DNA from 2 places in the Streptomyces sp. NPDC006687 genome. Region 1 is predicted to be linked to the other one. Evidence: predicted binding sites of a transcription regulator. Region 1 holds the regulator's gene; the other holds the start of a gene.
The links. Region 1 encodes HrcA, which represses chaperone genes, less so after heat shock. Its sites were predicted from a motif close to TTNGCACTCNGNNNNNCNGAGTGCNAA; they were not measured.

Region 1 (3,408 bases):
CACCACCGCCCCCTCCAGCAGGAAGCCGCGCGGCTCCAGCGGGAACACCCGCCGCTTGCCGAACCGGTCCTCCAGGGTCACCGTGCCCGCCTCGCAGGCCACCACCGCCCCGCAGAAGTCCGTACCCGCCACCTCGACCACCAGACCGGGGTCGGCCGGCACCTCCGGCACGGCCTTGGCGCGCTTCCACTGCGGGGTCAGGTCGGGGGAGTACTCACGCATCCGGCCGACACTAGGAGCGCGGCCGCCCTCACGCCCGCGACACGCCGAACCGGTCCGCCAGTGTGGCGCGTTGCGCACGCACGAAGCCCGCGTCGACCACCGCTCCGTGACCCGGCACGTACAGCGCGTCCTCCCCGCCCAGCGCCAGCAGCCGGTCCAGGGCGGCCGGCCACTGGCCCGGCACCGCGTCCGAGCCCGCCTGGGGCTCGCCCGACTCCTCGACCAGGTCCCCGCAGAACACCGCCTCCCGCTCGCCCGGCACGAAGACGGCCAGGTCGTGCTGCGAGTGCGCGGGCCCGACGTTGGCCAGCAGCACCTGCACCCCGCCCAGCTCCAGCGTCCACTCGCCCGACACCAGGTGCTCCGGGGCCCGGAGCAGGCCGCACGCCTCGGCGGCCTCCTCCCCGGCCAGGCCGTGGGCCACCGCGCTCGTCCGCAGCTCCTCCCGGCCGCCGGGGGTCGCCATCAGCCGGTCCAGCCCGACCGCCCCGTAGGACCGGGCGCCCGCGAAGGCCGCGCCACCCAGCACATGATCGAAATGTCCGTGCGTGAATGCGATATGGGTCACGTGCCGGCCGGTCAGCCGCTCCGCCTCGGCCCGGACGGCCGCCCCCTCCCGCACGCTGGATCCGGGGTCGATCAGGAGCACCGAATCCGCTCCCACCACCAGTCCCACCGTGCAGTCCCACACCGGGAGCCGTCGCCGGCCCACCCGCGGGGTCACCCGTTCCCAGCCCGCCTCTTCCCAACGCACGTCCATGCCGCGACGCTACCCTGGCGGGCCGCCCTTGCCCGCGGCGTACTACCCGGCCGTACACTGACCGGGGGATTCCTGGCACTCGGACCACCAGAGTGCCAGCCCGCCCGAGAGAGCCCGGCCAGGACCGGCCGACCGACCCGCATCCGGAGGTGTGCGCGCATGCTCAGTGAACGCAGACTCGAGGTGCTCCGCGCCATCGTCCAGGACTATGTCGGCACGGAGGAGCCCGTCGGGTCCAAGGCCCTCACCGAGCGGCACAAACTGGGCGTCTCGCCCGCCACCGTGCGCAACGACATGGCCGTGCTGGAGGAGGAGGGCTACATCGCCCAGCCCCACACCAGCGCCGGCCGGATCCCCACCGACAAGGGCTACCGCCTCTTCGTCGACCGGCTGGCCGGGGTCAAGCCGCTGTCCACGCCCGAGCGCCGGGCCATCCAGAACTTCCTCGACGGGGCCGTCGACCTCGACGACGTCGTGGGCCGCACGGTGCGGCTGCTCGCGCAGCTCACCCGCCAGGTCGCCGTCGTCCAGTACCCGTCGCTGACCCGTTCCACCGTCCGGCACGTCGAGCTGCTGTCGCTGGCCCCGGCCCGGCTGATGCTCGTGCTGATCACCGACACCGGGCGGGTCGAGCAGCGTCTGGTCGACACCCAGACCCCCTTCGGCGAGCAATCCCTCGCCGACCTGCGGGCACGCCTCAACAGCCGGGTCGTCGGCCGTCGGTTCACCGACGTGCCGAACCTCGTACAGGACCTCCCGGAGTCCTTCGAGGTCGAGGACCGGGCCACCGTCAAGGCCGTGCTCGCCACCCTTCTCGAAACGCTGGCCGAGGAGGCGGAGGAGCGGCTGATGATCGGCGGCACCGCCAACCTCACGCGCTTCGGACATGATTTTCCCCTGACGATCAGGCCGGTGCTCGAAGCGCTTGAGGAGCACGTGGTGCTCCTCAAGCTGCTGGGTGAGGCCGGAGAGTCGGGAATGGCCGTACGGATCGGGCACGAGAACGCCTACGAGGGGCTCAACTCCACGTCCGTCGTCTCCGTCGGCTACGGTTCGGGCGGCGAAGCAGTCGCCAAACTCGGCGTGGTCGGACCGACCCGCATGGACTACCCCGGAACGATGGGAGCGGTACGCGCAGTGGCACGTTACGTCGGACAGATCCTGGCGGAGTCGTAAGTGGCCACGGACTACTACGCCGTACTCGGCGTGCGCCGCGACGCATCCCAGGACGAGATCAAGAAGGCATTCCGTCGCCTGGCCCGTGAACTCCACCCGGACGTGAACCCGGACCCGAAGACGCAGGAGCGCTTCAAGGAGATCAACGCGGCCTACGAGGTCCTCTCGGACCCGCAGAAGAAGCAGGTCTACGACCTCGGCGGCGACCCGCTGTCCTCCTCGGGCGGCGGCGGTGGCGGCGCGGGCGGCTTCGGCGCGGGCGGCTTCGGCAACTTCTCCGACATCATGGACGCCTTCTTCGGCCAGGCTTCGCAGCGCGGCCCGCGCTCGCGCACCCGCCGCGGCCAGGACGCCATGATCCGCCTCGACCTGGAGCTGGACGAGGCCGCCTTCGGCACGACCAAGGACATCCAGGTCGACACCGCCGTGGTCTGCGGCACCTGCTCCGGTGAGGGCGCCGCCCCCGGCACCTCCGCGCAGACCTGTGACATGTGCCGCGGCCGCGGTGAGGTCTCCCAGGTCACCCGGTCCTTCCTGGGCCAGGTCATGACCTCGCGCCCCTGCCCGCAGTGCCAGGGCTTCGGCACGGTCGTCCCCACCCCGTGCCCGGAGTGCGCGGGCGACGGCCGGGTCCGCTCCCGCCGCAGCCTGACGGTCAAGATCCCGGCCGGCGTCGAGAACGGCACCCGGATCCAGCTCGCGGGCGAGGGCGAGGTCGGCCCCGGCGGCGGCCCCGCCGGCGACCTGTACGTGGAGATCCACGAGCTGGCGCACCCGACCTTCCAGCGGCGCGGGGACGACCTGCACTGCACGGTCACCATCCCCATGACGGCCGCGGCCCTGGGCACCAAGTGCCCGCTGGAGACGCTGGACGGCATGGAGGAGATCGACATCCGGCCCGGGACCCAGTCCGGCCAGGCGATCCCGCTGCACGGCCGCGGTGTCACGCACCTGCGCGGCGGCGGCCGCGGCGACCTGATCGTCCACGTCGAGGTCACCACGCCCGGCAAGCTGGACGCCCAGCAGGAGGAGCTGCTGCGCCAGCTCGCCAAGCTGCGCGGCGAGGAGCGGCCCATGGGCCAGTTCGCTCCGGGCCAGCAGGGCCTGTTCAGCCGCCTGAAGGACGCGTTCAACGGTCGCTGACCGCCGCGGACGGCAGTGCAGGAGCCCGGTACGGGGGACCCCGTACCGGGCTCCTCGCCGTTGCGGGCCCCGCCGCCGGGCCGACGGGAAAGCGGACTATGCCAGGC
Region 2 (3,408 bases), on a different contig from region 1:
GCCGGTGGCGGCGTTGAAGCCGTTGCCCTTCTCCAGCTCCGCCACCTTCGAGGTGATGACGTAGCCCTCGAGGCCGGCGTTCTCGGCGATCCAGCGCAGCGGCTCGACGGCGGCGCGGCGGACGACCGCCACACCCGTGCCCTCGTCGCCGGTCAGGCCGAGGTTGCCCTCCAGGACCTTGACGGCGTGGACGAGCGCGGAGCCACCGCCGGAGACGATGCCCTCCTCGACCGCGGCGCGGGTCGCGGAGATGGCGTCCTCGAGGCGGTGCTTCTTCTCCTTGAGCTCCACCTCGGTGGCGGCGCCGACCTTGATGACGCAGACGCCGCCGGCGAGCTTCGCCAGGCGCTCCTGCAGCTTCTCGCGGTCCCAGTCGGAGTCCGTGGACTCGATCTCGGCCTTGATCTGGCTGACGCGGCCCGCGACGTCCGCGGCGTTGCCGCCGCCGTCGACGATGGTCGTGTCGTCCTTGGAGATGGTCACGCGGCGGGCGCTGCCCAGCACGTCCAGACCGGCCTGGTCGAGCTTGAGGCCGACCTCCTCGGCGATGACGGTGGCACCGGTGAGGGTGGCCATGTCCTGGAGCATCGCCTTGCGGCGGTCACCGAAGCCGGGGGCCTTGACGGCGACCGCGTTGAAGGTGCCGCGGATCTTGTTGACGACGAGGGTGGAGAGCGCCTCGCCCTCGACGTCCTCGGCGATGATCAGCAGCGGCTTGGAGCTGCCGGCCTGGATGACCTTCTCCAGCAGCGGCAGGAGGTCCTGGATGGAGGAGATCTTGCCCTGGTGGATCAGGATGTACGGGTCGTCGAGGACGGCCTCCATACGCTCCTGGTCGGTGACCATGTAGGGGGAGAGGTAGCCCTTGTCGAAGGCCATGCCCTCGGTGAACTCCAGCTCCAGGCCGAAGGCGTTGGACTCCTCGACGGTGATGACACCGTCCTTGCCGACCTTGTCCATCGCCTCGGCGATGAGCTCGCCGACCTGGGCGTCCTGCGCGGAGAGCGCGGCCACGGCGGCGATGTCCGACTTGTCCTCGATCGGGCGGGCGGTCGCGAGGAGCTCCTCGGACACGGCCTTGACCGCGGCGTCGATGCCCTTCTTCAGGGCGGCCGGGGAGGCGCCGGCGGCGACGTTGCGCAGACCCTCGCGGACGAGCGCCTGGGCGAGCACGGTGGCGGTGGTGGTGCCGTCACCCGCGATGTCGTTGGTCTTGGTCGCCACCTCCTTCACGAGCTGCGCGCCGAGGTTCTCGTACGGGTCGTCCAGCTCGACCTCGCGGGCGATGGTGACGCCGTCGTTGGTGATGGTGGGGGCGCCGAACTTCTTGTCGATGACGACGTTGCGGCCCTTGGGGCCGATCGTCACCTTGACCGTGTCGGCAAGCTTGTTGACGCCGCGCTCGAGGGCGCGACGGGCGTCCTCGTCGAACTTCAGGATCTTCGCCATGGGAGCGGTTCAGCCCTCTCGAAAACTCGGGTTTAACGAACCGCGCCCCTCGCCGCCCGGCAAATCAGCGGGGTGACCAGGGGCGCAGTTCAAAGCAATGCGTGAGAAGTGATTACTTCTCGACGATCGCGAGCACGTCGCGGGCCGAGAGGACGAGGTATTCCTCGCCGCTGTACTTCACTTCGGTGCCGCCGTACTTGCTGTACAGCACGATGTCGCCGACGCTGACGTCCAGCGGGAGACGCTGGCCGTCCTCGAAGCGGCCCGGGCCAACCGCGAGGACGACGCCCTCCTGGGGCTTCTCCTTCGCGGTGTCCGGGATGACCAGGCCGGAGGCCGTGGTCTGCTCGGCGTCGAGCGGCTGGACCACGATGCGGTCCTCAAGCGGCTTGATGGCAACCTTGGAGCTGGCGGTCGTCACGATCCGACCTCCCCCTTCGGAGATCCGGGGTTAACTGTCTGAGGTGGCGACCAGGTCGATCCGTCGTCGCGGGTGCCGGACCTGCCTGTCGCTGTGTTGGCACTCACCGGTGGCGAGTGCCAGGTGTGACACTATTCCGGCGATTAGCACTCGGTCAAGCGGAGTGCCAACACACGCCCTCCGTTCCACGTGATCCGGCCGTCTGAGGACCCGTTTGGCGCATTCGGCACGCCTGGCCGCGGGGCGCGGGGCCGCCCCGGGACCGGTACCCCGGGAGGGCGGCGCCCACCCGCGCCCCCTGTGTGAGGCTTGGCGCGTGCGCATCCTGGTCGTCGAAGACGAAGAGAACCTGGCCGAGTCCCTCCGGCAGGGCCTGTCCGCCGAGGGCCACCGCGTCGAGGTCGCCCACGACGGGCACCGGGGGCTCCAGCTGGCCCTCACCGGCGGACCGTACGACGCCGTCCTGCTGGACCTGATGCTCCCCGGACCCGGCGGCGCCGAGATCTGCGCCCGGATGCGCGCCGAGGGCGACGCCACCCCCGTCCTGATGCTCACCGCCCGGGACGGCGAGTACGACGAGGCCGAAGGACTCGACGCCGGGGCCGACGACTACCTCACCAAGCCCTTCTCCTTCGTCGTGCTCGGCGCCCGCCTGCGCGCCCTCGCCCGCCGCGCCGCCGCCCCCGGGCCCGCGTCCACGTCCGCCGTGCTCCGGGCCGGGGACCTGTTCCTCGACCGGCACGACCGCCGCTGCCGCCGCGGCGGCCGCGACATCGAGCTCACCGCCCGCGAGCTCGGCGTCCTCGCCTGCCTGATGGAGCGGCCCGGCCGGGCCGTCGCCAAACAGCAGATCCTCGACGAGGTCTGGGACTCCCCGCACGGCATCGACCCGAACATCGTCGAGGTCTACGTCTCCTCCCTGCGCAGGAAGATCGACGCCCCCTTCGGCCGCCGCTCCATCCTCACCGTCCACGGCACCGGCTACCGCATGGCCCCCGACGGCGGCTGACGGTGCTGAGCAGCCTCCGCGCCCGTACCGCGCTCGCCGCCGCGCTCGCGATGGCCGCGGTCCTCGCCACCGGCGGACTGTGGCTGTACACCCTCATGCGCGGCAACCTCCTCGACAACACCACCGGCCGCACCGAGCTCGCCGCCCGCAAGGTCGCCGCCCAGATCGACACCCGCACCCTCCCGCCCGGCGGCCGGCTGCCCGCGCCGGAGAGCGGGGTCGACCTGGTCCTCGTCCGCGACGCGCGGGGCCGGACCGTCGCGAGCACCGCGGCCGGCGGCGAACCCCGGGACCTCCCCCGCCTCGACGGGCTGCGCCCCGGCCCCGGGCAGGACTCCCGCTCCGCCGTACGGGAGCCCGCGCACCCCGGCGCGCAGCGGCGCGTGGTCGTCGCGGTCACGGCCCCCGGCCCGCCGGGGGCGCACGACCCGGGCGCGCCGCACACCGTGTACGCGATGACCGCGCTGGGCGACGTGGACGACGCCACGCGCGCCGTCGCCGTCGGACTGCTCGCCGGCGCACCCCCGAT

Region 2: groES (co-chaperone GroES) is a predicted target of HrcA. The motif match lies at 2,014-2,040, and genes of this name have one in related genera.

The regions. Positions count from the first base shown of each region.
Region 1 covers NZ_JBEYJJ010000002.1:97,521-100,928, forward strand. Annotated here, with positions in the region: gene ABZ716_RS02770 (DUF3097 domain-containing protein) at 1-222, opposite strand, end outside; gene ABZ716_RS02775 (MBL fold metallo-hydrolase) at 251-982, opposite strand; gene hrcA (heat-inducible transcriptional repressor HrcA) at 1,142-2,158, shown strand; gene dnaJ (molecular chaperone DnaJ) at 2,159-3,301, shown strand.
Region 2 covers NZ_JBEYJJ010000006.1:217,794-221,201, reverse strand. Annotated here, with positions in the region: gene groL (chaperonin GroEL) at 1-1,449, opposite strand, end outside; gene groES (co-chaperone GroES) at 1,562-1,870, opposite strand; gene ABZ716_RS10470 (response regulator transcription factor) at 2,187-2,879, shown strand; gene ABZ716_RS10465 (HAMP domain-containing sensor histidine kinase) at 2,882-3,408, shown strand, end outside.